One region of the Paraburkholderia sp. 22098 genome, then DNA from elsewhere that is predicted to be linked to it. Evidence: predicted binding sites of a transcription regulator. Region 1 holds the regulator's gene; the other holds the start of a gene.
What was found. Region 1 encodes HrcA, which represses chaperone genes, less so after heat shock. Its sites were predicted from a motif close to TTAGCACTCNNNNNNNNNGAGTGCTAA; they were not measured.
Positions count from the first base shown of each region.

Region 2: rpoH (RNA polymerase sigma factor RpoH) is a predicted target of HrcA. The motif match lies at 6,075-6,101, and genes of this name have one in related genera.

Region 1 is NZ_JBQEPV010000019.1:65,241-79,918, reverse strand. Features, by position in the region: gene tldD (metalloprotease TldD) at 1-375, opposite strand, end outside; gene ACTJLB_RS29155 (carbon-nitrogen hydrolase family protein) at 466-1,242, opposite strand; gene ACTJLB_RS29150 (YhdP family protein) at 1,515-5,702, opposite strand; gene glnE (bifunctional [glutamate--ammonia ligase]-adenylyl-L-tyrosine phosphorylase/[glutamate--ammonia-ligase] adenylyltransferase) at 5,854-8,706, shown strand; gene recN (DNA repair protein RecN) at 8,833-10,503, opposite strand; gene ACTJLB_RS29135 (NAD kinase) at 10,570-11,472, opposite strand; gene hrcA (heat-inducible transcriptional repressor HrcA) at 11,803-12,822, shown strand; gene hemH (ferrochelatase) at 12,990-14,060, shown strand; gene ACTJLB_RS29120 (RNA-binding S4 domain-containing protein) at 14,069-14,482, shown strand; gene ACTJLB_RS29115 (hypothetical protein) at 14,454-14,615, opposite strand.
Region 2 is NZ_JBQEPV010000001.1:125,978-140,655, reverse strand. Features, by position in the region: gene ACTJLB_RS00625 (SIS domain-containing protein) at 1-261, shown strand, start outside; gene ptsP (phosphoenolpyruvate--protein phosphotransferase) at 300-2,864, shown strand; gene nagE (N-acetylglucosamine-specific PTS transporter subunit IIBC) at 2,937-4,736, shown strand; gene rpoH (RNA polymerase sigma factor RpoH) at 5,078-6,013, opposite strand; gene ACTJLB_RS00605 (acyloxyacyl hydrolase) at 6,373-6,936, shown strand; gene ACTJLB_RS00600 (nuclear transport factor 2 family protein) at 6,980-7,363, shown strand; gene ybiB (DNA-binding protein YbiB) at 7,367-8,341, opposite strand; gene ACTJLB_RS00590 (fumarylacetoacetate hydrolase family protein) at 8,568-9,266, shown strand; gene maiA (maleylacetoacetate isomerase) at 9,292-9,936, shown strand; gene ftsY (signal recognition particle-docking protein FtsY) at 10,030-11,220, opposite strand; gene rsmD (16S rRNA (guanine(966)-N(2))-methyltransferase RsmD) at 11,463-12,077, shown strand; gene coaD (pantetheine-phosphate adenylyltransferase) at 12,190-12,705, shown strand; gene ACTJLB_RS00565 (YfhL family 4Fe-4S dicluster ferredoxin) at 12,769-13,026, shown strand; gene hisC (histidinol-phosphate transaminase) at 13,093-14,172, opposite strand; gene pth (aminoacyl-tRNA hydrolase) at 14,288-14,678, opposite strand, start outside.

The sequences.
Region 1 (14,678 bases):
GCCGGTCAACGACGACGCTACCTTGATCTTCTGCTTGCCGCCGCCGGCCTTGGCAATTGCACGCGTGGCAATGGCCGCCTGGCGGATTGCTTCGGGCGACAGGTCGTCCGAATACGCGAAAGCCGTGCGGTCGCCCGACACGGCACGCACGCCGACGCCCTGGTCGATGCTGAAACTGCCCGACTTCACGATGCCTTCTTCCAGACTCCATGCTTCGCTGCGGGTTGCCTGGAAGTACAGGTCCGCGTAGTCGACGCGATGCGTGAAGATCTCAGCCAGCGTGCGGGTGAGCAGGGACTCGTCGAGACCGTAGGGCGTCAGGAGGATGTCCTTGGCGGTGGCGAGATTACGGATACCGGGTTCGATGATATTCATGCGAAGTATGTTCTGCTCGATACGAAGGATTCGGTTAGCGCCACCAACACTATATGGGTGAGGGGCGCCGCAGTTTCAATGTCAATGAGTCTAGCTCAGCACCCGGTGACGCCAGGCGGGCAGGCTCTGCCGCACTTCGTCGATACGCGTGCGCTCCAGCGTGCCGGCGACCACGCCGGCGCCTTCGTCACGCACTGCCACGATTTCGCCCCACGGGTCGATCAACATGCTGTGGCCCCACGTACGGCGGCCATTCTCGTGCTTGCCGCCTTGCGCCGCAGCCAGCACATAGCACTGGTTTTCGACGGCGCGGGCGCGTAGCAGCATCTCCCAATGCGCGCGGCCGGTCGTGTAGGTAAACGCCGATGGCACCACGATCAGCGCGCAATCGCCCATGCGCCGGTACAGCTCGGGAAAGCGCAAATCGTAGCAGACCGACAGACCGACACGGCCGAAGGGCGACTGGAAGGTGCGGACCTCGTCACCGGGGCAGATGGTGCGCGCCTCGTCGAACGATTCCTCGCCTTTTTCGAAGTTGAACAGATGAATCTTGTCGTAGCGGGCCGCCTCGTGTCCTTGCGGGTCGAATACGAGTGTGGTGTTCAACACTCGCGACGGTTCGGGCGCCGTGACCGGCAGCGTGCCGCCGATCACCCACAGCTTGTGACGGCGCGCGGCATCCGCGAGAAAGCGCTGAATCGGGCCGTCGCGGTAAGCCTCGCGCACGGCGAGCTTGTCCGTGTCCTTGAAGCCCATGAAGCAGAAGTATTCCGGCAGGAGGACCAGCTGCGCGCCATCGGCCGCGGCTTCAGCAATCAGGCGCTCGGCGTCGGCCAGATTTCGATCGCGATCCGGCGTGCTCACCATCTGCAGCGCCGCGACGCGGAACGTGCTCTGTGTGCCGTTTGCCTGCCCAAGCTGTGAATCGCCAGGTGCTGCGGCCGACAAAGCAGGGGACGAAGATGAAGAGACGTGTGTTTCGCTCATGAGCGTTTCGAGAAACTCCCGGCAAAGGCGGCGGCGCGAAATGGTGGCGCCGCGTACGTCGTTTGTAGCTGGCTCGGGCACTCCGTAACCCACCGACAGCGTCGAATCCGCCGCCGACTTGAAGCTCGAGCCAACGCTTCAACCGAAGACACTTACTGCGCGACCGCGGTCGAAGCTGGAGCGTCCATCTTACCCCGATCGTTCTTGACCCGCTCGATGTGCGGTTTCGACCACGAGCCGGTGATCGCGTACTCCCGCGCGAACGCGTGCGAGATCGACTGGCTGAACGCCAGATCCGCCACCAGCGCGCCCAGGCCGAGCAATGGATTGATTACCGCGGCCGCGACGACCGCTGCGCCGGCGCTCACCGTCGGCACGATCTGGACATGCAGATCCTGCGTTTCCTGAGCCAGATCGACGGAGCCTTTCATTTCGGCGCGGGCCGGCGCGGTCACCATTTCGAAGTTATCGGTGTGGCCGATGCCGTTGTGAATCTGCGCGGTTCCCGTGACGTGCTCGAACGGCAGACCTTCGCCGATCACGTCGCGAAAGTTCAGCGTCGCGAAGCGCGCCAGGCTCTGCAGACTGAGCACGCCGAGCAGCTTGGCGACGCCCGGATCGACCTTGAGAATCTGGCCGTGACGGAGATCCACGGCCATGTTGCCGTTTAGCGTCGGGTAGTCGATCGCGGTCGGGCCACCGCGCCACACCATCTTGCCCGATAGCGTGCCGCTGCCCGCCTTCAGCGTGCGCGGCTGGCCGAAGCGCTGGAGCAATCCGCCCGCGTCCTTGATGTCGAGCTTGAAATCGAACACGGTGCGCCGCGACGTGGTGTCGTCGGCGGAGTTGGCCAGTTCCGCCGACGTGCGCCAGTTCGCCGTCGCGGTGAGCGTCGCCGAGGGGTTTGCAATGTCCAGCTTGTCGAGTTGCCAGACGGGCACGCCGTCTTCGTTGAAATTGTGCGCCAGCACTTCGAGCCGGCCGATATCGCGGTCGCGCACGATCAGTTCGTTCACGACCAGATCGATCGACGGCATGTTCTGCGCTGGAGCAGAGATAGCTTGACCGAGCAGATCCTTGTCGGCCACCGACGGAATCACGACGCGCGCAAAGCGCGCCTGCAGCGTGCCCGGCGACGCCTTGTCGGCGCCCGGCAGCCACGAAACGTGACCCGACACCTGATTGGACGCGATATTCGCCTGCCATTTGCCGTCCGCGTGCGAAGCGCCGACGATCACGCTGTCCCAATGGCGTTTGAGCAGCGTCAAGGTGCCGATGTGGAGCGCGAAGCGGCTCGGCAGGAATTGCGCGACAGTCGGGTTGGGGGTGGAAGGCGTGGCCGATGCAGCGGGCGCTTCCTTATTGCGCATCTGTGTAACGAGCGCGCGCCATGCGTCGGCATCGAATGCTTCGAGGTCGACCGCGGCGATTACCCCTTCCGAAGGCAGGTCGGCCGGCCGGTTCACGCCGATTGCGCCGCGCAGCACCGTCGGCGGGCTTTTCGGCTTGTAGTCCAGCAAGTAGCGCGCGGCGATCGGACCGAAGTTGAGTTCCGCGCGCTCCAGCCCGCTTTCGCCGGCAACCGTGGACGGCCCGGCGGCGAGCCGTAGCGGCATCGGTGCGCCGACCGGCTTGTTGAACGGCGCCGGAAAGTCGAGCGCGAGGCCGGTCAGGTCCGAGTTCATGGTGAGTTGCGGCAGCCTGCCTTTTGCGCCGCTCACATTGAGCGCGTAAGGGGCGCTGCCGCTCATGCGCGAGAGCACCTGAGCCGCCGGACCATGCAGGCCGAGACCGCGCGCCGCATCGACGGCAAGATGGCCGTCCAGGTCGAGCGCGTACGTGCCGTCCTGCTTCAGTCCGCCGCTTGCCCGCAAGTCGCCGCCAAGAAACTGCGCGGTGAGCCGGTCGGTCTGCGCGCTGCGTTCAGTAAAGTGCACTTTGCCCCTTACCTGCGACAGCGGCGGCACGTTTTCTACCGTCAGTCGATTATTCTCGAAGCCAATCGCGCCTTCCACGCCGATATGCGGCTTGGGCGTGCGCGGCACCGTCAGCTTCAACGCGAGCGAGGCCGGCCCTTCGGCGTGGATCTTCTCGGTCTGGTGCCGCGCCATGATGCCGAGCGAGCTTTCGTTCACGTAGTCGAGCATGTCGGCGAGCGGCCCGAGCCCGTCGCCCTTGATCACGAGGTTCGACTCGCGCGTGCCGAGGTCCTCGATTCTGCCGTTCACGCCATGCAGCGCCACGCGTTTATAGCGTGCGCGGTCGATGTCGAAGCGCAACATCTTCTCTTTGAGTTCGAACACGCCGTCGATGCCGTCGAGCGGCGGCCACACGTTCGGCGTGCCGTTCCTCATCTTGCGCGGCGGGTATGGCGAAGGATCGAATTTGCCGCCCTTGAACGGCGCGACAATGTGAAAGACGCCCGCGTCGGGATCGCGCGAGTAGGGGAATTTCGTCAGATCGCCATGTATCTCGATCGTCGCGCCGCGCGACATGCCGGCCTGCAAGCCGTGACCGAGATAGATGCGCAGCTTTTCGCTGATGCTGGTCGGAAGATAGCGGGCGATGCGCGAGACCTGCGCGCGCTCGAAGTCCGCTTTCAGATCAAGCGAGCCGCGGCCGTGGCCGGGGTTGCTGTAGTCGGCGGTGGCGCTCGCCGCGACGTCTGCATTCGAGACGCCGAAATCGGCCAGTTTCACTGTGAACGCCGGGTGGTTGTCGCCGGGTGCTTTCTTGCCGATGGTCCAGTCGGCGCGACCGTGCAGATGGTCGAGCTTGAGGCGCGGATCGTCGAAGACGCCTGGCAGCGTGATCGCCACGTTGGACGTGTCGAGCAAAGCCGTACCGTGACGTTGATCGGCGTCGACAGTGCCCCAAAGATTCTCGATACCCGGAATGCCCGCACGCGGGTGATTGCGCGCGGTGAGCCCAGGCGGCGGTTCTTGTGCAGCGAAGCTGATGCCTTGCAGATCGCCCTTGAAGCGATAACGCTCGACTGGCTCGGCGCCTGTCGCGTGACGGTCGCCGCCAGGCTCGCCCGATTCCGGCTTGCCGCGTTCCACTTCGATCAGATAGTTGGCAACGATGCCGCGCGGGTTGAACCGCACCAGCCCGTTCAGAAGGGGCCGCGGCAGCGGCAACGCGCGGCTGAATTCCGCGAGAATGCCCAGGTCCACGCGGTCGCCCGACACGCTCATGAGCTGTCCGTTTTGCTGCGAAGCTTTGCGATAGCGTCCGTCGAGCGTGTTGAACGTCAGTGTGCGCGTAAGCGGCGTGCCGTCGTCGAGCGGCGGCTGGCCGAGTTCGGCGCGCATGTCACTCAGTTGAAGCTTGTAGTCGCCCTGATCGGCTTCCATGCGCCACCCGAAATGGGCGACCGGCACAAGCAGCTTCGGCTGCGTGGGCCGCACGCGTAACGCGACATCTGCGCCGGCCATCTGGCCGCTGGCCGACTTCATGCGGCCGTCGGCGAAATCGACCCAGATTGCGTTGTCGATGCGGCCGGCGAACGTTTCAATCGGGAACCTGACGTAACGCGCAAGCGTCGGCAGATCGACCGGCCCCGTCGACACATAGGCCTGTCCCTTCCAGTTAATCGGCTTGCCGATCGCCGCGAGCGGCGCGTGCCGGAAATGCGTGCGGAAATCGATCGGGCCGTGTAGCAACCGGCCGTCCGGCGGCGCCTGCAGCGCAAGACGGTGATCGTAGCCGTCGTTCAAAATCGCTATGCGGATGTCGCGCAGCGCGAGTTCCGGTTCGTCACGCTGGACGTCGCGCCAGCGCAGCACACCACCGCGCACGACGATCGCCTGTTGTCGCACGAGCCAGGTCGACAACGTATCGTTGCCGCTGTGACGTGTTGGCACCGGCACGCCGGCGACCGACAGTTCTCCGTCGCCGCCGCGCGCAATCAGCACATCCGGTTGATCGACGATCAGGCTGGAGAGCGTCGGATAGAACTGCCAGAGCGAGCGCCACGACAAGCTCGCGGTGGCGTGCGGTATGGTGAGCGCGGGTTTGCCTTCACGATCTCGAATCACCAGGTTAGTGATGTCGAGCCCTGGCTGGAACCCGCTCCAATGCGGCGCCAGCTTGCCGATGGTGAACTGCGCGTGCAGCTTTTCGGAGACGGCGGCTTCAATGCGCGGGCGGAAAGCGTCGGCGCGCGGCAACACCACATAGCGCAAGCCGAGGTACAGTCCCGCCGCGATGAAATAGAGGACGAGCGCCAGCGCCAGAACGACGTGAAGAGTCCGGCGCAGCACGACGTGGTCGCTTCCGCTCAGAGGCCGGGCCTGCCCGGTTTCCTGCGGGTCGGCGGATTCGTTTCGCTCGGACATGCTGCGGCGGGTGGGCGTATGGTAGTTTTGCGATTTAACGACGAAATGTAACACACGGGAAAGCGTCGGCAGGACTTCGTGCAAGCCCTGTCAGCACGCCGCCGCGCGAGCTTCATCCGCGTGCGGGAAGTCGTGGTGCGACGAAGCGGTCATGCCTCTGGCGCACAGTCCCCGACAATCAAGCAACGAGCGAGCCAGACCTTTGATGACTCACGCTACTCTTCTGAGTTCCGACTATTCGCACTATGCGGCGCGCGCCGCCGCGGCGCATCCCAAACTCGCCGTGCAGGTGGCGGAGCTTGCGTCCGCGCCGCTGACCCGCGAGCGCATCGACGCCCGCTTTGACATGCTTTGCGCGGAGGCCGCCGGCGGCGCTTCCGTTCCCTTGACCGAAGAGGCACTGAAACGGGCGCTGCGCCGGTTGCGCACCGAGGTGTTTTGCGCCGTGATGGAGCGCGACCTGGCTGGCGAGGCGGACGTCGCCGAAGTCACCGGAGCGATGACCGATCTGGCCGAGACGACGATCCAGCGCGCGCTTGCCGTGCTTTCCGCCGAACTCGAGGCGCTCTTTGGCGAGCCGCGCGGCCCGCAAGGCGAGCGGCTTACTCTGGGCGTGGTCGGCATGGGCAAGCTCGGCGGTCGGGAACTGAACGTGTCGTCGGACATCGATCTCATCTTCATTTATGAAGAGGACGGCGAGACCGCCGGCGGGCAGCGCGCGGCGATCGCCACCCAAGACTTTTTCACAAGGCTCGGCAAGCGGTTGATCGGCGCTCTCGCTGAAGTCACCGCCGACAGCTATGTATTTCGCGTCGACATGCGTTTGCGCCCGAACGGCGATTCGGGGCCGCTCGTATGCAGTCTCGGCATGCTCGAAGAGTATTTCTATGTGCAGGGCCGCGAGTGGGAACGCTATGCGTGGATCAAGGGCCGGCTCGTTTCCGAAGCCACGAGCGAGGCGGCGCGGCGTCTCTCGAAACAGCTTGATGCGATTGTCACGCCGTTCGTCTATCGCCGTTATCTCGACTTCGGCGTGATCAGTGCGATTCGCGCGTTGCATCTGCAGATTCGCCAGGAGGCGCAGCGCCGCGCGTCGATGCGTCCTGACAAGGCCGACGACATCAAGCTAGGGCGCGGTGGCATCCGCGAAATCGAATTTAGCGCGCAGGTGTTCCAGTTGATCCGCGGCGGCCAGGACGCCGGTTTTCGTGTGCGTCCGACGCTCGCCGTGTTGCGGCACGCCGCGACGCATGGGTTGATCGACACGTCGGTCTGCGTGAAGCTTTCGCAGGCGTATCGGTTCCTGCGCGAACTGGAACACCGGCTGCAATATCGCAACGACGCGCAAACTCACGCGATGCCCGTCGATCCCGAGGACCGTGCGGCGCTCGCCCGTGCCATGGGCTGCGACGACTATTCGACGTTGATGGCTCGGCTCGACGCGCATCGCGAGTTTGTCGAACAGCAGTTCGATCAGATATTTGCCGACAAGGTAAGCGGCCGCGATGGCTGCGGCGCCCCCGAAGACGGCGCGGCGGCTTGGGTCTGGAGCAGCGCACTCTCGGACGACAGCGCCGAAGATGCGTTGCGCGCGCGTATCGTCGAACTGGGTGTGGCGGAGCCGGGCGATCTGCTGGCGCGGCTGCGCGGCGTGTGGCAATCGTCGCGCTATGCGGGGCTCGCGGAGCGCAGCCGGCAGCGTTTCGACATTGTCGCGCAGCGCGCACTCGAAGCCGCACGCACGCTGGAGCCGCCCGAGCGGCGCGGCGATACGCTCGCGCGTCTTTTCGATCTGCTCGAAGCGGTGAGCCGGCGCGGTGCGTACCTGGCGCTGCTGACGGAATATCCGCAAGCGCTGCATCGGGTGTTGTCGGTGCTGGGCGCCTCGCGCTGGGCGGCCGGCTATCTGATCCGCCATCCGCAATTGCTCGACGAACTGCTCGACGACGAAGCGATCAATAGTCCATTCGACTGGTCCGAGTTCAAGCGCACGTTGCGCTTGCGGCTTGCAGCCGCGGACGGCGTCGAGCAGCAAATGGACTTGCTGCGCCATGCGCACCAGGCCGAAGTGTTCCGGATTCTGCTGATCGACCTTGCAGGCAAGCTGAGCGTCGAACATGTGAGCGACCGCCTGTCCGAACTCGCCGATGCTGTGCTCGATGTAACGCTCGAAGCCGTGTGGAATCAGTTGCCGAAGCGCCACCGCGAGGTGCCGCGTTTCGCGGTGATCGCATACGGCAAGCTGGGTGGCAAAGAGTTGGGCTATGCGTCCGACCTCGACGTCATCTTCCTCTACGACGATCCCGACGACGCCGCAGCCGATATTTATTCCACGTACACCCGCCGGCTCATTACGTGGCTGACCACGGCGACCGGCGCAGGCACATTGTTCGATATCGACCTGCGCTTGCGGCCGAACGGCGAGTCGGGTTTGCTCGTCACCGATCTGGACGCGTTCCGCCGCTATCAGTTGCGCGAGGGCGACGCAGCCAACACCGCATGGGTCTGGGAGCACCAGGCACTGACCCGCGCGCGTTACTGTGCGGGCGACGCGCAGATCGGCGCGCAGTTCGAGGCGATCCGTGAACAGGTGCTGACCACGCCGCGCGACGCCGCGCAGCTTGCCGCCGAGATTGTCGAGATGCGCGAGCGGGTGATAGCCGGGCACCCTAACCATACGACGCTGTTCGACCTCAAGCATGATCGGGGCGGCATGGTGGATATCGAATTCACTGTGCAGTACTGGGTCTTGCTGCACGCGGCGCGCGATCCCGAATTGATCCGCAATACCGGGAACATTGCTTTGCTGCGCGAAGTGTCGCGCCTCGGGCTGATGAGCGAGGCCGAAGCCGAGACGGTCGGCGCGGCTTATCGCACGTACCGGAAGCTGCAGCACAAGCTGCGACTGGACGGGATGGAGAAGGCGCGCGTGGAGCCGGCTCTCGTCGCGACGGAACGCGATGCCGTGCTCGGACTTTGGGAGCGGGTGTTTGGCGAGCGTTGAAGGAGACGTGCGTTATGGCGGGCCGCGGCACAAGCGCGTGTTGCCGGCGCTTTGTCTGGTGCCGCTTCTACGGTAAAGACCTCTGCCCGCGCTGAAGTCCGGGCGTTCGCCGCAGCCTTGGGACGACTAAGCCGCCAGCATTTCCTTCGCGTGCTTGCGAGTGGTCGGCGTGATTTCGAGCCCGCCCAGCATTCGCGCGACTTCTTCCACGCGGCTCGCCTTGTCGAGGGAAACGACGCTGCTTACCGTACCGCCCTTGCCATTGCCGGTCTTCGCGACCTGGAAATGATGATCGCCCCGTGCGGCGACCTGCGGCAAATGCGTCACGCAGAGCACCTGGCGCGCTTCTCCGAGTTGATGCAATAGCCGTCCGACCACTTCGGCGACGCCGCCGCCAATGCCCGTATCCACTTCGTCGAAGATCAGCGTGGGCGTCGGGCTTGCGGCGCTGGCAATCACGGCCAGCGCAAGGCTGATCCGCGCGAGTTCGCCGCCCGATGCGACTTTAGCAAGCGGCCGCAGCGGCACACCTGCATGCCCGGCAACGCGGAATTCGACCTGCTCCAGCCCATGCGCGCCGCCTTCCGGCAGCGGCACGAGCGCTACTTCGAAGCTGCCGCCTTTCATCGACAGTTCCTGCATGCCCGTGGTGACCGCCGCGCCGAGGGCCTTGCCGGCCTTTGCGCGTGCCTTGGACAGCTTTTTAGCTTCCGCGACGAATACCTCACGCGCCTTCGCTTCTGCTGCATGCAGGCTATCGAGGTCGGCGGCAGCGTCAAGCGCGGCAAGCTGCGCACGGCGTGTTTCGTGTTCGTCGGGCAGCGTTTCGGGCTGCAAGCGGAACTTGCGCGCCGCCGAATGCAATGCGTCGAGGCGCTTTTCGACCTGGGCAAGCCGGTCGGGATCGAGTTCGAGCTTTTGTGCGTAGTGGCTCAGCGAGTACGCAGCTTCCTGAAGTTGAATCTCGGCGGGTTCGAGCGCGGCCAGCACGTCGTTCAAGGCCGGATCGATTTCCGCGAGGTCGCGCACCTTCGACACGATCGACGCAAGATGCGTGATCATGGCTTCGTCCGATTCGGATAACGCAGTCAGCGCGCCTTGCACGCCGTCGATCAAATTCGCCGAATGCGACAGCCGCCGATGCTCCGTGTTAACTTCTTCCCATTCGCCCGGCTGGGGCGACAGCTTGTCCAGCTCCGCAAGCTGCCAGGCAAGCCGCTCGCGTTCCAGTTGCAACTCGCGGTCGCGCGTATGCGCATGCTCGACCGCCTGAACCTTCTCGCGCCATGTGCGCCACGCGCGCGTGACGCCCGCGGAAAGTTCGCTCAGGCCCGCGTGGGTATCGAACAGTTCGCGCTGGGCGTCGGGACGCATCAGCAACTGGTGCGCGTGCTGGCCATGAATATCCACCAGCATTTCGCCGACCTCGCGCAGTTGCGCCAGTGTCGCGGCCGTGCCGTTGATGAAAGCGCGCGAGCGCCCATTTGCATCCACTACGCGGCGCAGCATCACCGTGCCGCCGTTCTGGCCGTCGGCTGCCGACGCGCTGAACGCCTGCTCGTCGAGCCACTGATCCACCTGCGCGTGCGTGTCGAATTCCGCGGTGATGTCGGCGCGGCTCTCGCCGGTGCGAACGACGCTCGCGTCGGCGCGCGCGCCGAGCGCGAGTGCCAGCGCGTCGATGAGGATCGACTTGCCGGCGCCGGTCTCGCCGGAAAAAACGGTAAAGCCGCTGTCGAATTCAAGATCGAGCGCGGCGACGATGACGAAGTCGCGTATCGAGAGGTGGCGAAGCATGAAGGTGGTCTGTGAGCCTGATATTCGGGTTTCTCTGGCGGCGCTTGTATCCGGGCATTCCGCCGGTCAGAGCTTGCCGTCTTCTTCGTGCGACGGGTATTCGTTCCAGTGCAGCTTCTTGCGCAGCGTCGCGAAATAGCTGTAGCCGACCGGATGCAGCATGGGCACCGTATGACGCGAGCGGCGCACTTCGATCGCGTCGCCCAGTTCGAGCGATGTGAACGACTGCATGTCGAAATTGACGTTGACCTCGCGCCCCGAAACGATCTGGATACTGACCTTCGAATCGTCCGGCAACACGATGGGCCGGTTTGACAGCGCGTGCGGCGCGATCGGCACGAGTACGATGCCCTGCAGCTGCGGATGAAGAATCGGCCCTTGCGACGACAGCGCATAAGCCGTCGAGCCGGTGGGCGTTGCTACGATCAGGCCGTCCGAGCGCTGGTTGTACATGAAGCGCCCGTCCACCGAAACGTGCAGTTCCGCCATGCCGGAGAAGCCGCTGCGATTGACCACCACGTCGTTGAAGGCAAGCGCGTGATAGATCGGATTGCCCTGGCGCATGATGCGCGCCTCAAGCAGCACGCGCTCCTCGCGTTCGAAGTTGCCCGCCAGCATTTGCGGCACGATCTCGCTCATGTCCGAGATCGGGATGTCGGTAATGAAACCCAGCCGGCCGTGATTGATGCCGATGAGCGGAGTGCGGTAAGGCGCCAGTTGCCGCCCGATGCCCAGCATCGTGCCGTCGCCGCCCAGCACGATCGCCACATCTGCACGCGCGCCGATCTCGGCCGGACGCAGCGCCGGATACTCGGTGACGCCGATTTCCGCGGCGGTGTCGGCTTCGAAAAAGACTTCGAAGCCGCGCTTCGCGATGCAGGAGGCGAGCGCCGTCAGGGGCTCGCGAATGCCCGGGGTGTTGTTGCGCCCGACGAGCGCCACGGTCTTGAACTGGCTGGTTACTTGCATGCCGGCATTACACCATAGGTAAGGCCCGAAAAGAACCGCGCGCGGACCCGGTGGCCCGCCGGCACGCGCAGGCCGCCAGCGCAGTTAGGGATTATCGTTAGAATGGTGAAGCCTTGATGACATGCGCGCCCTGCAAACTGCAACGGCGCGCTGCGGGCGGGGCCGTCGGCAACAGGGCTGGCGGCGCACCGGACCGAACGCGGCACCGGGCGTTGAGACCGGCGCTGAAACCAGCGCAAGACGCAGTCCTGGCGAGCGGCGGTTGATCCGCCGGTGTTGGGCGCCGTTAGCGCTCGCGGTAGTCGCACCATTGAGCTAAAATTTTCCGTCATGCTAGATCCTCGCGCACAAACCCTCCTAAAAACTCTGATCGAGCGCTACATTGCCGAAGGTCAGCCGGTCGGCTCGCGCACGTTGTCGCGCTATTCCGGCCTGGAGCTGAGTCCGGCGACCATCCGCAACGTCATGTCGGACCTCGAGGATCTGGGCCTTGTGATCAGCCCGCATACTTCGGCTGGACGCATTCCCACGCCGCGCGGCTACCGGCTTTTTGTCGACACAATGTTGACTGTCGAGTCGGCCGCAGACGAAGAAGCAGTCACGCGTACCGTCAAGACTACGCTGCAGGCCGGTGAGCCGCAGAAAATCGTCGCCGCGGCGGCGAGCGTGCTCTCGAATCTGTCGCAGTTTGCCGGGGTCGTGCTCACGCCGCGACGCAGCCACGTGTTCAAGCAGATCGAATTCATGCGCCTGTCCGACAAGCGCATTCTGCTGATCATCGTTACGCCCGAAGGCGACGTGCAGAACCGCATGATGGCGACCCAACGCGACTTCACGCCGTCCGAACTGGTCGAAGCGTCCAACTACATCAACGCCCACTTCGCCGGTCTTTCGTTCGACGAAGTGCGCCGCCGCCTGCGCGAAGAGATCGACCAGTTGCGCGGCGACATGACCACGCTCATGCACGCGGCCGTCACCGCGAGCACCGACGAATCGGACACTGGCGAGACCGTGCTCATTTCGGGCGAGCGCAATCTGCTCGAGGTCGCGGATCTTTCCTCGGACATGGCGCGCTTGCGCAAGCTCTTCGATGTGTTCGATCAAAAGACCAGTCTCCTTCAGTTGCTGGATGTGTCGAGTCATGCGGCTGGCGTGCAGATCTTCATAGGCGGCGAGTCGAACCTCGTGCCTATCGAGGAAATGAGCGTCGTTACCGCGCCGTACGAGGTGAATGGCAAGATCGTCGGCACACTTGGCGTGATCGGACCCACGCGAATGGCCTACAACCGCGTGATCCCGATCGTGGACATCACCGCGAGACTGCTCTCGCTGACGCTCAGTCAGCAGTAGCGCGTCGCCGCTGCGGCGTTTCGTCCAGTACATGATGCGCGAGCCGGCGCCGCCTGCCAATTGGCCGAACGGCCAGGGGTCTCCAGGGCGCGCGGCCACGAGGCGCGCCGCTATAATGAATCTCACCTGATTCCACTTCCCGCCTTGAGCGGTTATTCCTGCTGCCTATGCGCTTCGACCTCGAGCGGCCCTCGCAGAACGCCACGTCGCACCGCGTTGCCGTGCTGCTGATCAATCTCGGCACGCCCGACGCGCCAACGCCTCGAGCGGTTCGCCGCTATCTCGCGCAGTTCCTTTCCGATCCTCGCGTGGTAGAAATTCCGGCGCTGCTGTGGCAAATCATTTTGCGGCTTCTGATCCTGCCGTTCCGGGGTCGCGCATCCGCGAAGAAATATGCGGCCGTGTGGATGCCCGAAGGCTCGCCGCTGCGCGTCTACACGGAAAAGCAGGTGGAAGGTTTGCGCCACCTGCTGCAATTGAATGACTACACGGTGCTCGTCGAGTACGCCATGCGCTACGGCACGCCAGGCATTCCCGCCATGCTCAATCAGCTGAAGCTCGCCGGTGCTGAACGGGTGCTGCTGGTGCCGATGTATCCGCAATACTCGTCGTCGACCACGGCGACCGCGTTCGACGACGCGTTCTCCGCCCTGAAGCGCATGCGTAACCAGCCCGAGATCCGCACGGTTCGCCAGTACGCCGATCATCCCGCGTACATTTCAGCGCTTGCTGCGCAGGTGCACCACTACTGGCATCTCCATGGTCGTCCGGATTTCGCGGCCGGCGACAAGCTCGTTCTCAGTTTTCATGGCGTGCCCAAGCGAACACTGGATCTTGGCGATCCGTACCACGAGCAGTGCCAGACGACAGGCGCGCTGCTGATGCAGGCGCTCGGCCTCACGCCGGTGGAGTGCCGGATCACGTTCCAGTCGCGTTTCGGCAAGGCGGAGTGGTTGCAGCCGTATACGGCACCCACGCTGAAGGAGCTCGGGGCAGCAGGCGTGCGGCGTGCTGACGTATTTTGTCCCGGCTTCACCGCTGATTGCCTCGAGACGATCGAAGAGATCGGCATGGAAGTGCGTGACGAGTTCCTGCATGCCGGCGGCAAGGAGTTCCATCGCATTCCTTGCGTGAACGCGTCGCAGGCGTGGATTGCCGCGCTTGGCGAAATCGTCGCGCAGAATCTGCAAGGCTGGCCGGTGCAGGCGGTCCCCGTACCGCATCACACTCCGGCTTGAGCACGCTTATGAACTACCGAATTTCGACGGAACCGGGCGCGAAGCTGCGCATCGACAAGTGGCTTTGGGCGGCACGCTTCTTCAAGACGCGCTCGCTTGCCGCGGACGCGGTCGAGAAGGGACGTGTGCGCATAGGCGGAGCCAACGTGAAGCCGGCCAAGGACGTGCGGGTCGGCGATCTCGTCGAGATCGAAATTGAGCGGTTCGTATGGCAGGTGCAGGTGCAGGTGCTGGGCGTATGCGACGTGCGTGGCCCAGCGAGCGTAGCGCAGACGCTTTACGCGGAGACGGACGAAAGCCGGCAGAAGCGGCAGGCCGAGCACGAGCGCCGCAAGACCTATCGCGAGCCGGCCGAGGCACTACACGGCCGCCCGACCAAGCGCGACCGCCGGACTATCGACAGATTTTCAGGTGGGGATTGAACAGTTGTTCCATGGTCGCGTTCACGCCGCCGTATTCGGTTGTGTGATCGTTGACCGCCCCAGACATACAGATGGTCGTGGTGCCCGCAACGAGTACCAGTGCGACCACCGAGATTGCAAAGGTCAGTTTCACGGTACCCCCTTTTGGGATGGTGCGGAAAAGAAACGAGCTAGCCAGGTGGAAATTGCAAAAAGG
Region 2 (14,678 bases), on a different contig from region 1:
GTGTTCGCACCGCGTGGGCCGGAGCAGGCTGGTCTGCTGCAACTCGCGCGCGACATGCAGGCTCGCGGTGCTCGCGTTTTGCTTGCCGCTCCGTCCGATGTACCCGAAGCGACGCTGCCGCTCGCTACCACCGCTCACGCGGCGCTCGATCCGATCGCCGCCATTCTGTCCTTTTACGTGATGGCCGCGGGCCTTGCGGCCGCGCGCGGGCGCAATCCCGATGCGCCGCGCCATCTCAACAAAATCACCGAAACTCACTGACGAGAAATCAGATGCGACGTGTCGAGGAGTCCCGTTTAATGAGCCATTCTGAAGGCCATATTGTTTTGCTGGCGCCGATGACCGGTCCGGTCGTGCCGCTCGCGAACGTGCCCGACCCGGTGTTTTCGGGCGGCATGTTCGGCGACGGGATCGGCGTCGATCCGCTCGAGGGCCGACTCGTCGCGCCGTGCGAGGGAACCGTCACCCACCTTGCACGCACCGGCCACGCTGTGACGCTGGCCACGGCGGAGGGCGCCGAGATTCTGCTGCATATCGGTATCGACACTGTCGAGCTGAACGGCAAAGGCTTCGCGCCAATGATCGAGCAGGGCGCACACGTGCATGCCGGCGACGTGCTGATCGAGTTCGATCAGGATCAGATCGCCTTGCATGCGCCGAGCCTTGTTTCTGTCATCGCTATAGCCAACTCCGACGCGTTCGAGATCGTCGAGCGCGCGCAGGGCGGCATGCTGAAGGCGGGTGAAACGCCGCTGTTGTTGCTGCGTCCTCGCGACGGTGCGGCGGCCGACGCGTCTCGTCAGTTGAGCGCAACGAGCGTGACTGAAGAAGCGCGCGCGCAAGTCACACTGGTTCACGCGGGCGGCCTTCATGCACGGCCGGCAGCGCGTGCGCGTGAAGCGGCGCGGGGTTTCGATGCGCGTGTCGAGGTGCGTTACGAGGGGCGCAAGGCGGCAATCGAAAGCGTGGTTGGACTGCTGGGACTCGGCGCGGGTCAAGGCGCGACGGTGGAGCTACTCGGTGTGGGTCCGCAAGCCCGCGCCGCTGTAGACGCGATCGCTGACGAACTGACGCGCGAGGCGCACGGCGAAGTCGAAGAGAAGCCTGCGCGGCAGAGTTCGCCCGCGCCGCAAACCGTGACACCGGCGGCGGGCGAGACTCTCGCGCCGAACACGCTCGCCGGTGTCTGCGCGTCGCCGGGCGTGGCGATTGGCAAGCTGGTGCGCTGGGACGACGCGGACATCGATCCGCCTGAACAGGCAAGCGGCACGTCGGCTGCGGAAAGCCGTCTGCTCGACAAGGCGATTGCGACCGTCGACGCCGACCTCGGCACGACGGTGCGCGACGCGTCGCAACGCGGCGCGGTCGGTGAGGCGGGCATTTTCGCGGTGCATCGCGTGTTGCTTGAAGACCCCACGCTGCTCGACGCCGCGCGCGATCTGATCAGTCTCGGCAAGAGTGCGGGCTTTGCGTGGCGCGAAGCGATTCGCGCACAGATAGCTATCCTTACTAATATCGAAGACGCGTTGCTCGCCGAACGTGCCGCCGATCTGCGCGACATCGAGAAACGCGTGCTGCGTGCGCTCGGCTATACGAATGCCGCCGCGCGCACGCTCCCGGACGAAGCAGTGCTCGCCGCGGAAGAGTTCACGCCATCCGATTTGTCCGCACTGGATCGCTCGCGTGTCACGGCTCTCGTGATGGCGCGCGGCGGTGCGACGTCGCATGCGGCGATTCTCGCGCGGCAAGCGGGCATTCCCGCGCTGGTCGCTATGGGCGATGCGCTGTATGCGATTCCCGACGGCACGCAGGTCGTGGTGAACGCGACCACCGGTCGGCTGGAATTTGCCCCCACGGAGCTGGATGTCGAACGCGCGCGGCTCGAACGCAGCCGCCTTGCGGGTGTGCGCGAAGCGAATCGCCGTACGTCGCAGGAAGCTGCGGTCACGGCCGATGGCCGCGCGATCGAAGTCGCCGCGAACATCGCGACGCTCGACGACGCGAGAACCGCCGTGGAAAACGGCGCGGACTCGGTCGGCCTGCTGCGTACCGAACTGCTGTTCATTCACCGTGCAGCCGCGCCGACCACGGACGAGCATCGGCAGAGCTATCAAGGCATTGTCGACGCATTGAGCGGCCGCACCGCGATCATCCGCACGCTCGACGTCGGCGCGGACAAGGAAGTCGATTACCTCACGCTGCCGCCGGAGCCGAACCCCGCGCTCGGCTTGCGCGGTATTCGCCTCGCGCAGGTGCGCCCCGATCTGCTCGACGATCAGCTGCGCGGTCTGCTCTCTGTAAAGCCGTTTGGCGCCGTGCGCATTTTGTTGCCCATGGTGACCGATGTCGGCGAGCTGATTCGCATCCGCAAACGAATCGACGAATTTGCTCGCGAGCTGGGCCGCACAGAGCCGATTGAAGTCGGCGTGATGATCGAGGTGCCGTCGGCGGCGCTGCTGGCCGATCAACTGTCGCAACACGCGGACTTCCTGTCGATCGGCACGAACGACCTGACGCAATACACGCTTGCCATGGACCGCTGTCAGGCCGATCTCGCCGCACAGGCCGACGGTCTGCATCCGGCTGTGCTGCGGCTGATCGCCGCGACCGTGCAAGGCGCGAGCAAGCATGGCAAATGGGTCGGCGTATGCGGTGCGCTAGCGGGCGATCCGCTTGCGATGCCGCTGCTTGTCGGCCTCGGCGTAACCGAGCTTTCGGTGGACCCGGTTTCGGTGCCGGGCATCAAGGCGCGGGTGCGCAACCTCGATTATCAACTGTGCCGTCAACGCGCCCAGGATGCGCTGGCGCTCGAATCGGCGCAGGCGGTAAGAGCAGTAAGCCGCGAAACGTGGCCGTTGGACTGAACCCCGCACGGTTCGCAACGCTACATAACTCAACGACGTTCGTCGACAACGAGACAAGGATTGGAGGTATCAATGGATGGGAATCCGTTTTTGAAGATTCAGCGCCTGGGACGCGCGCTGATGCTGCCTATCGCGGTGCTGCCGGTTGCCGGCCTGCTGCTGCGCCTCGGCCAGCCCGATGTGTTCAACATCAAGATGATCGCCGACGCCGGCGGCGCGATCTTCGACAACCTGCCGCTGCTGTTTGCAATCGGCGTGGCGGTCGGCTTCGCGAAGGACAACAACGGCGTCGCCGGTCTCGCGGGCGCGATCGGTTATCTGATCGAAGTCGCGGTGATGAAGGACATCAACGACAAGCTCAATATGGGCGTGTTGTCGGGGATCGTGGCGGGTGTCGTGGCCGGCTTGCTGTACAACCGCTACAAGGACATCAAGCTGCCGGACTACCTGGCGTTCTTCGGAGGGAAACGCTTCGTGCCGATTGTCACGGGCGTGGTCTGTCTCGCGCTCGGCATTCTGTTCGGCTATGTATGGCAACCGGTGCAGAGCGTGATCGATACAGCCGGCCATTGGCTGACCACGGCGGGCGCGCTCGGCGCATTCGTGTTCGGCGTGCTGAACCGGCTGCTGCTCGTGACGGGTTTGCATCACATCCTGAATTCGCTGACGTGGTTCGTGTTCGGCACCTTCACGCCGCCGGGCGGCGCCGCCGTGACGGGCGACCTGCATCGCTTCTTCGCCGGCGATCCGACTGCCGGAACGTTCATGACGGGCTTTTTCCCGGTCATGATGTTCGGCTTGCCGGCCGCATGTCTCGCCATGTTCCATGAAGCGCCGAAAGAGCGCCGCGCGATCGTGGGCGGTCTGCTGTTTTCGATGGCGCTTACGTCGTTTCTGACGGGCGTCACGGAGCCGATCGAGTTCAGCTTCATGTTTCTCGCGCCGGTGCTGTACGTGATCCATGCGCTGTTGACGGGTCTTGCCCTCGCGATCTGTTCGGCGCTCGGTATTCACCTCGGCTTCACGTTCTCCGCGGGCGCGATCGACTACGTGCTGAACTACGGTCTTTCGACCAAGGGCTGGCTGGCCATTCCGGTCGGCATCGTGTATGCGGTGGTGTACTACGGCCTGTTCCGCTTCTTCATCCGCAAGTTCAACATGGCGACGCCGGGCCGTGAACCCGCCGCTGCCGACGAACAAGTCGATTCGTTCGCGGCCGGCGGTTTCGTTTCGCCCGTGGCAGGCGCTGCCGTCCCGCGCGCGCAGCGTTATATCGCGGCGCTCGGCGGCGCGGCGAATCTCTCGGTGGTGGATGCGTGCACGACGCGTCTGCGTCTGTCCGTGGTCGACTCCGGCAAGGTGTCGGAGAACGAACTGAAGACCATCGGCGCGCGCGGCGTGCTCAAGCGCGGCGCGACGAACGTACAGGTCATTATCGGACCGGAAGCGGACATCATCGCTGATGAAATTCGGACTGCGATGGAGCGGGGCGGCAACGATGCCGGTGTGGTGAAGCCGGCTGCCTCCGCTGCTGCGCCGGCTGCGGTTTCGACTTCGGCTGCACCTTCGGCGACGGTGGGTGGTGCTTCGGCTGCCGCAAATGGTCCGCTCGATCCCGATCCATTGCGCTGGCTCGCGGTGTTTGGCGGCGCCGGCAACGTGAAGTCGCTCGACGCCGTGGCGGCGACGCGTCTGCGTATCGTCGTTCAGGATCCGTCGGCGGTGGATCGTCAGCGTCTCGCGACGCTCGACACAGCGTGGGTTGCGGCGGATACGTTCCATATCGTCGTCGGCGATGCGGCGCGGCGTTACGCGGAAGCACTGGCAACGCGCATGCCGGCCAGCGGCGGCGCGGCACCTTTGCCTGCGTGACCGACAGGCGTGGCGGCGAAGCGCTCAAGGCGCTTCATGCCACGCGATGCGGCGATGCGGTTAGCGCGGGTCCACCGAGCGCCCGACCAGCAGCGCAATAAGAAAGCGGCACCTCGATCCGAGGTGCCGCTTTGCGTTTACCGGCGCCATGCCGGACAAACTACTCGTTAGCGTGCGGTACGCCGACCCTTCTCCCGTAGCCGGCGCGCGTGCCCATTTGCCGCAGCCCGGGAACGGCGCATAAAAAAAGCCCCGCCGTCTTGCGAGGCAGGGCTTCGGACTTCAGCGCTTCTTTTCGGGCTAACCGGCTTACACCACGCCGCTCTGTCCGTTGACGAGCGTTACGCGTATTCGGTCAGCGCACCGCGCATCTTCTTCATTGCGCTCGCTTCGATCTGACGAATACGCTCAGCCGATACGCCGAACTCGTCGGCCAGTTCGTGCAGCGTCGAGCCGCCCGAACCGTCGTCTTCCACTTTCAGCCACCGAGCTTCGATGATGCGGCGGCTGCGGGCGTCGAGTGCCTCCAGTGCCGTCGCGATACCGTCGCTTTGCAGCTTGTCGCGTTGACGCGAGGCCAGTACCGCGGTCGGCTCGCTGTGCGAGTCGGCGAGATACGCGATCGGCGCATACGACTCTTCGCCGTCTTCAACCTGGCCTTCCAGCGCGATGTCGCCGCCGGAGAGGCGCGTTTCCATCTCGGCTACTTCTTCGCGCTTGACGTTCAACTCTTTGGCGAGACCTTCGATCTCGTCCGGCGTGAAAGCGCCCAAGCCTTGTTTATGGCTGCGCAGGTTGAAGAACAGCTTGCGCTGCGCCTTCGTTGTGGCGACCTTCACCATGCGCCAGTTGCGCAAGATGTATTCGTGGATCTCGGCCTTGATCCAATGCATGGCGTACGACACGAGACGTACGTTCTGCTCCGGATCGAAGCGCTTCACGGCCTTCATCAGGCCGATGTTGCCTTCCTGGATCAGGTCGGCGTGCGGCAGCCCATAGCCCAGATAGTTGCGCGCGATCGAGACGACCAGCCGCAGGTGCGACAGCACGAGGCGGCGTGCAGCCTCGAGGTTGTCGTGCTCGCGGAATTCTGTGGCGAACTGGCGTTCTTCTGCCGGCGTCAGCATCGGAATCCGATTTACGGCCTGGATGTAGGCGTCGATGTTGCCCAGTTGACCGGGCAGCAGGGAGGAATGCGAGAGCGCCAGCGCACCTGCCGGAGCGGCCTTAGCCGACGACGGGCTCAGAGTACTCGGAAGGGTCAATGCATGGCTCACGTTTAAAACTCCTTTGGAATCAGGCAAAAGCTTGTTCAGGTAACGACTCCAGCGTTGGATGTTAGCACTCTCGATTTCCGAGTGCTAATACTTAGAGCCCATAGGGGCATCCAAGTTCCGTTGTTTCCTATTGAATTTCGACTTTCAATAGCCATCATACTCGCCTTCGGCGGCCAGCGCTGGTGCCGTAGAAATTACCTAACAAACACCATTCACTCTCACTTTCGACCGATTTTTGCGCTTTATGATGTATGTAATTGCGAAAATTTAAGTTTCTTAACAGGATCCACCGCCTTCAGATTGTCTTTAGAATACGCAAACTGTTACAGAATGTTCAACTTGCTGAGCTTGGGTATCAGATGGACAACAAAAAGAATGTCTTCCGTGGTCTGGCTCTAAATGCTACGTGCGCGGCTCTGCTGCTCACTCTTTCCGGCGTTGCCGCCGCCGATCAGTTCGGAGTCCAGGTCACCGGAGCTCTGGGGGATCATCATGTCAAGAAACTGGACCTCGGGCTCGTGTGGGACCCGAATCTCACGTGGTGGCAGATCGGCGACTGGCATTTCGCGCTGATCGGCGAGGCCCATGTTGCCTGGTGGCACACGAACGAAGGCAATGTGCATGAGAACATCGGCGAGATCGGTGTGACGCCTATCATTCGCTTCATTAAAGGATCCGGATCGATCCGGCCTTTCGTCGAAGCGGGCGCGGGTGTGCGCTTGTTGTCGAGCCCGAGAATTTCTTCCACTTTCACACTGTCCACTGCGTTCCAGTTCGCCGATATGGCGGGTGTGGGCATGCAGTTCGGCGCCCATCAGCAGTACCAGGCGGGCTACCGCTTCCAGCATGTTTCGAATGGCGGTATCAAAGAGCCGAATCCTGGTATAAATTTCCACCAGCTATACCTGCAATATAACTTCTGACGACCGTGGCCGCGTCTGGCTCACCGGTGCAAGGGGCTGAGCAATGGCGGCAAAGACAATCGAGGCGATCCGCGGGCTGGAACGCGAACGCTTCCGCGCGATGGTCGACGGCGACGGTCAATCGCTCGACGCGCTGCTCGCAGAGAACGTGAGCTACGTGCACACGAACGGCAAGCGCGAGACGAAGCGGCAGTTCATCGACGGCATTACCGCCGGGCGCCGCCGCTATCGGCAAATTGAAGTGCAGTCGCAAGATGTGCTGCCGGTCGGCCGCGAAACCTGCGTCGTGACCGGTCGCGCGCTGATCGAGATGGAAGCGAATAGCGGCGCACTGCTTTTTCCCATCGCCTACACGGCAATCCACACGCAGGAAGACGGCCAGTGGCGCCTCATTGCATGGCAGGCGACGCGTTGCGCGATTGAGTGAGCTTCAGTGCGCGGGCGTTCTAGCGACGTCGGCAATCAACTCGACTTGCCTCTCTATCGCGCTTGGCACCGGTGCCTCGCCGCGCAGCACTGCGCCGATCCATGCCGCTGTCGTCGCGGCATCGCGCGCTTCGGGCAACTCGACCTCAGGTGCGTCGCGCGACGAGCGTTCATGCGGCACTCGCGTTTCGCAGATCCCGTCGTGCAGCCAGTCCACCTGCACCTGACGCCGGGTGTCGGCGACCGCTTCGCCCTCCGTGCCGCGCGCGAGCAAAGCGCCGCCGGCCGCCGCGTCGGGATGGCTGCTAAATAGCTGCGTGAGGCTGTCCCGATACGGCGGATGCGTGTAGTTCACGAGACGCAGCCCGGCGGGCGCGAACGGCTGCAGAATCTTGACGAGCGTATGCGTCGAATTGCGCACGCCCATGCGCCGGCGCAGCCCGAGCAGACGTGCAAGCTTTGGCGCGAGCACGTCGATCGGCGCAAACGCGAGACGGCGCTCTGCGAGGCCGTCTTCAATGTCGTCGTGCGAGGTCGCGTGCGGTATCCGCAGATGCGTGAAAATTTCGGCGCTCGTCACGCGACCGGGATCGTCGGTGATGCCGTGCACGAGGACCGGCACCCCTTCACGCGCCAGCAACAGCGCAAGCAGCGGCACGAGGTTCGGCTGTTTGCGCGCGCCGTTATAGCTGGGGATCGACACGGGCCGGAACTCGCCGGGACGCAGATGAACCGGCTCGAACGACGCATGGGCGCCCGCCAGCATCGCCGCGAGTTCGTCGGCGGTTTCACCTTTCACACGATAAGCGAGCAGCACCGCGCCCAGTTCCAGTTCACCGACGCGGCCGTCGAGCATAGCGGTGTAGAGCGCGCGCGTATCGTCGGCGGTGAGCGCGCGGGCTCCGTTCGGCCCGCGGCCGATTTCCTTGATGAAGCGGGCACAGGGGAACGGGTTGGCGGTATCGGCGGAGTCTGTCATGAGCGCAATTGACGTGCTGGCGTGCCGCCGTCGGGACGGTACGCCACGGTATTCAAGGGACGTTATCTGGTGTGAGTATCGCATCTATAGCCGTCCGGCGAGGCGCGCGCACTGACGCACCGCTCTCCGGAACCCTTGCCTGACTTGCGCGCGTCGCCTTCTACCGCGCGTTACACTCGCTGTTTTATCGCCGCACTGCGGCTCATATCGAAGAACGGAGAACCGGATGAGTTACGTATTTGCACCGGCGCCGGTGGTCGCAGTGCCGGTTGTCGGGTCCAGCGAGCAGTTCCCTGTGCGTCGCATTTATTGCGTCGGCCGCAATTACGAGGCGCATGCCCGCGAGATGGGTCATGATCCCGACCGCGAGCCGCCGTTTTTCTTCAGCAAGCCGGCAGATGCCGTCCTGTATGTACCGCCGGGCGAAACCGGCGAGTTTCCGTATCCGACGCTATCTAAGAACGTCCACTTCGAAATGGAGCTCGTCGCGGCGATCGGTAAAGGCGGCAAAAATATCTCTGCGGACAGCGCGCTGGATCACGTCTACGGCTACGCGCTCGGTCTCGACATGACGCGCCGCGACCTGCAGGCCGAGGCGAAGAAGCTGGGTCGTCCGTGGGACACCGCGAAAGGTTTCGATCAATCCGCGCCGCTCGGCCCGATTCATCCGGTGTCGAGCGTCGGCCACATCGGGAAGGGCGCGATCTGGCTGTCTGTGAACGGTGAGGAGAAGCAACGCTCGGACGTGTCACAGCTGATCTGGTCGGTGGGCGAAACCATTGCCTACCTTTCGACTTTGTTCGAGTTGCAGCCGGGCGATCTGATTTTCACCGGCACGCCCGAAGGCGTCGGCGCGGTGGTGAAGGGCGATCTGATGAAAGGCGGCGTGGACGGACTGGGCGAATTCAGCGTGCACGTCGTCTGAAGCAGTTTTGGGAGGAGACAACGACATGAAGCTCTACAGCTATTTTCGCAGCTCGGCGTCATATCGGGTGCGGATCGCGCTCAACGTGAAGAACCTGCCGTACGAGTATGTGCCTGTGCATCTCGTGCGAGACGGTGGCGAGCAGCTAAAGCCGGAATATCGCGCGGTCAACGTGGACGGCATCGTGCCCACGTTGATCGACGGCCATGAGGTGATGCCGCAGTCGCTCGCCATCATCGAATATCTGGAGGAAACGCATCCCGAGCCGCCGCTTTTGCCGAAGGCGCCCGCCGACCGTGCATATGTGCGCTCGCTCGCGTTGCAGGTGGCGTGCGAGATTCATCCGCTCAACAATCTGCGTGTGCTGAAGTATCTGAAACACACGCTGCGCGTGGAGAATGACGCGAAAGACGCTTGGTACCGGCACTGGGTGGACACCGGCTTTGCGACGCTGGAGGCTCACCTGGCGAGCGACGGGCGCACCGGCAAGCTTTGTTTCGGCGACGAGCCGACACTCGCGGACGCGTGCCTGATCCCGCAGGTGTTCAACGCGCAGCGCTTCAACGTCGATACGTCGAAATATCCGACCATCCAGCGCATTTACGACCACGCGATGCAAATCGACGCATTCGCGCGCGCCGCGCCCGGCGTGCAGCCAGACGCCGAATGAGCCACACCGCGTTGCCGGTGTAAAAAGGGCACTCCGAAGAGTGCCCTTTTTTGTGACTTGCCGGCGAGGCGCAGATAGTGGCGTGGCTTCCGCTTACCCGCCTAGCAACGCGTCGGAGAACTCTTCAGCGCTGAAAGGCTGCAAGTCCTCCACCTTTTCGCCAACGCCGATGAAGTACACCGGGATGGGTCGCTGCCGCGCGATGGCTGCAAGAATGCCGCCCTTGGCCGTTCCGTCGAGCTTGGTGACGATCAGGCCGGTCAAGCCGAGCGCGTCGTCGAAAGCCTTGACCTGCGCAAGCGCGTTCTGCCCGGTATTGGCGTCGATCACGAGCAACACCTCGTGCGGCGCGCCGTCCTGCGCCTTGCCGATCACGCGCTTGACCTTGCGCAGCTCTTCCATCAGATGCAACTGGGTGGGTAGACGGCCGGCTGTGTCCGCCATCATCACGTCGATCTTGCGCGCCCGCGCGGCGCCGACCGCGTCGAAAATCACGGCCGCCGGATCGCCGCTTTCCTGCGACACCACGGTGACGTTGTTGCGTTGCCCCCAGATTGCCAACTGCTCGCGCGCGGCGGCGCGGAACGTGTCGCCGGCGGCAAGCAGCACCGACTGGTTGAAACTCTGCAGATGCTTGGCGAGTTTGCCGATGCTCGTCGTCTTGCCCGCGCCGTTGACGCCCGCAATCATCATGACGAGCGGCTGCGCGCGTCCGAGCATGAGCGAGCTTTCGAGCGGCTTGAGCAACTCGACGAGTAGCGTGCGCAGCGCCGTCTTGACCTGTTGCGGCTCCGTAAGACGCTCGGTGCGTACCTTCTCGCGCAGCGCTTCAAGCAGGAATTCGGTCGCGTCGACGCCCGCGTCGGACATGAGCAGCGCGGTTTCCAGCTCTTCGTAAAGATCCTCGTCGATTTTGGTGCCGACGAAAATGCCGGTGAGGCTCGAACTGGTCTTCGACAAACCGGTTTTCAGGCGAGTCAGCCACGAGCGTTTCGCGCTCGCATCCTGCAACGGCGGAGGCACGATTTCGACGGTCTCGAGCGTCGATTCCTCGAAATCGGGCTGGGGTTGCGGTTCGGGCGCGGCGGCGGGCGGCGACACGATGCTCGCCGGCACGCTGGCACTTGCGGCATTCGCGGCCGGCCCGGCTTTCGCGGGTACAGGCGGCTCGGTCGGCGCTTCTGCAGCCGGCTCGTCAAGCAGCCCCTCAGGCGCGATTTGCGATTCGTCTGGCGCGTTTTCGGACTCTTTCGAACCCTTGAATCGTTTGAAAAAGCTGAACATGATCTGGCGTGGTGAGAGCGCGCGCCGATGCGCGCGGCCGGTACAGCACCGGCGAAAGCGGCAGGCAGCGTTGCGATGCGGGATGCAAGGCGCTGGAAGCCGCACATTTTATCAGGCGCGCCGTCGCACGTTGTATAGGCCGAACGGCCAGGCTGGACGCGCCGCGCCCCTGTGGTAACGTTGGCGCTCCGGTCCGCTTGCTTCGACGCAGCGGACACTTCTGTCAACGCAATCGAAACTGCATGCCCCGTTCAGCCTCTTCCCGCGCCCATGGCGCTTCGTCTAAAGGCGGCAAGCCGCACGCCATCCGGATTATCGGCGGCGACTGGAAACGCACGCCACTGCCCGTGCTCGACCTCGACGGCTTGCGCCCCACGCCGGACCGGGTTCGCGAAACGCTGTTCAACTGGCTCGGGCAACGTCTGGACGGTCAGCGTTGCCTCGATCTCTTTGCCGGTAGCGGCGCGCTCGGCTTCGAAGCGGCGTCGCGTGGCGCCGCACGGGTACTGATGGTCGAGCGTAACTCGCGAGCGGCGAGCCAGTTGCGGGCCAACCAGGAACGACTCGGGGCGCGCATGATCGAAATTGCCGAGGCCGATGGTTTGCGTCTTGCTGCGAGTTTGCCGCCCGGTTCGTTCGACGTGGTATTCCTCGACCCGCCGTTTGGCTCGGATGTACTGGACAAAGCGCTCGGGCTCGCGGCTCCGCTCGTGAGCAGCGACGGTTTCCTGTATGTAGAAGCCGGCGTAGCGATCGAGCCCGGCGCGAACGAAGCTCTTGCCGGGTGGGAAATCGTCCGGCAGGGCAAAGCGGGCGCTGTCCACTTCCATTTGCTGCAGCGCGAAAATGAGGAATAATGCGCCTTCCATAACAAGCGCCGGACGGTTTGCCGTCACGCGTGCGGCCGGTGCCAAATGCGTCGCGTGGACGCTTTGACGTGCCCATCTGTCTGAAGAGAGGAGAAGTCTCATGGTAGTCGCCGTGTACCCGGGCACGTTCGATCCGCTAACGCGCGGTCACGAAGACCTCGTTCGGCGCGCGTCGAGCATCTTCGACACGCTGGTGGTCGGCGTCGCCGACAGCCGCAACAAGAAGCCGTTCTTTACGCTCAAGGAGCGGCTCGATATCGCTCACGAAGTGCTGGGCCATTACCCGAATGTTCAGGTCATGAGCTTCAAAGGGCTGCTCAAGGACTTCGTTCGCAGCAACAACGCGCGAGTGATCGTGCGCGGGCTGCGCGCCGTGTCCGACTTCGAGTATGAGTTCCAGATGGCGGGCATGAACCGCTATCTGTTGCCCGACGTCGAAACCATGTTCATGACGCCGTCCGATCAGTATCAGTTCATTTCGGGCACGATTGTGCGCGAGATCGCTCAGCTGGGCGGCGACGTGAGCAAGTTCGTTTTCCCGTCGGTCGAAAAATGGCTGAAGGAGAAGGTTGCGGCGTTGGACCCGGATAACGGTGCTCCGGCGGCGCAGCCGTAACCGGCGTAAACTGTCGGTTTGACGGATCAAAGCCGGCTGCGGCCGGCGCGAAGTGAGAGAAGTATGGCCCTGATGATTACCGACGAGTGCATCAATTGCGACGTATGCGAGCCCGAGTGCCCGAACGACGCGATTTCGATGGGCCCGGAAATCTACGTGATTGACCCAAAGAAGTGCACTGAGTGCGTCGGTCATTTCGACGAACCGCAGTGCATTCAGGTGTGCCCGGTCGAGTGCATTCCGCGCGATTCCGAGCACCTCGAAACGCCGGAAGGCTTGATGGCGAAATACCACGCGCTGCAGGCGGCAAAGAGCGCGTGATGTTCTTGCGGTGAAAACGTGAAGCGGCGAGGCACGGTCCTCGCCGTTTTTTTTGCGCAGATCCGCTCAGCCGATGTAAGCGCTGAATATGTCGCGCAATGCGTCGAGAAGAATGCCGCATTCGGCGTCGGTACCGACCGAAATGCGCAGGTGCTGGTCGATTCTCGGTGCGTTGAAGTGGCGCACGAAAATCTCCCTTTCACGAAGGAGAGACACGAGCATTGCCGCGTCGTAGGCTTCATGACGCGCAAACAGCAGATTAGCGGCCGACGGCACGACGTCGAAGCCTAGCGCCGTTAGTCCCGCGCTCAATCGCTCGCGGCTTGCAATTACCTTTGCGCAGGTGTCGCGAAACCACCGGTCGTCTTCGTAAGCCGCGCGGGCGGCGACTTGTGCGAGGCGGTCGAGCGGATACGAATTGAAGCTGTCTTTTACCCGATTGAGCGCGTCGATCAGCTCCGCGTTGCCAAAGGCGAAGCCGACGCGCATGCCTGCCAGCGAGCGCGACTTGGACACTGTCTGCACGACGAGCAGATTCGGATAGCGATCGATCAGTCCGATCGCCGATTCGGCGCCGAAGTCCACATAGGCCTCGTCGATTACCACAACGGAATCCGCGCTTTTCTTTACGAGGCGCTCAATATCGGCGAGCGGCAACGGACGTCCGGTGGGCGCATTCGGATTCGGAAACAGGATGCCGCCGTTCGCAATGGCGTAGTCGTCGACGTTGATCGCGAAACTGTCGTCGAGCGGAATCGTCTGGTAGTCGACCTCGAAAAGCCTCGCGTACGTGGGATAGAAGCTGTACGTGATGTCAGGGAACAGCAGAGGCTTGTCGTGCTTCAGCAAAGCCTGGAAGATGAGCGCAAGCACTTCATCTGAGCCGTTGCCCGCAAACACCTGATCCGCACGGATGTCGTGATAGGCGGCGACCGTTTCGCGCAACTTGAACGCGGTGGGGTCCGGGTAGCGGCGCAGCGACTCGCCGGCGTCGCCGAGTTCCTGACGAATCGCCTCGAGCACGCGGGGCGACGGAGGGTAGGGATTTTCGTTGGTGTTCAGCTTGACCGGATGGGCGAGCAGGGGCTGTTCGCCCGGCACATACGGCGTCAGACGGTGAACAATGTCACTCCAGTATCGGCTCAAAGCGCTCTCCTATCGTTGCAACGCGGTTGATTGGGGTGGGCGCTCCGGCCGCTCTTGCTGCTCTGGCACGAAGTCGCGCTGCTTCATCCCAACTTGCGCCGCCGAGCAACACAGCTTAAGAATTGCGATGCAGTTGCATCATTGCCCGTTCAAGCTCGCCTTTGATGATCTGCGGCATGACTGCCAACGCGCGCTCAATGGACGCGTCGATCACGTCTTGCTCTTCACGCCGCGGCGGTTTCAGCACGTAGTTCGCGACGTCGGGCTTGGCGCCCGCACGCGCAATTTCGGGAATCAGGTCGCGTGGATGCCCGATGCCGATGCGCAGCCGCCAATATTGCTGCGACGACAAATGCGCGGTGATGTCCTTCAAGCCATTATGTCCGCCGCTCCCCCCGCCGAGCTTGAGCTTGACGCTGCCGGGCGGCATGTCGAGTTCGTCGTGCGCGACGAGTATCTCGTCGGGAAGAATCTTGAAGAACTGCGCCACCGCAACGACGGACTGA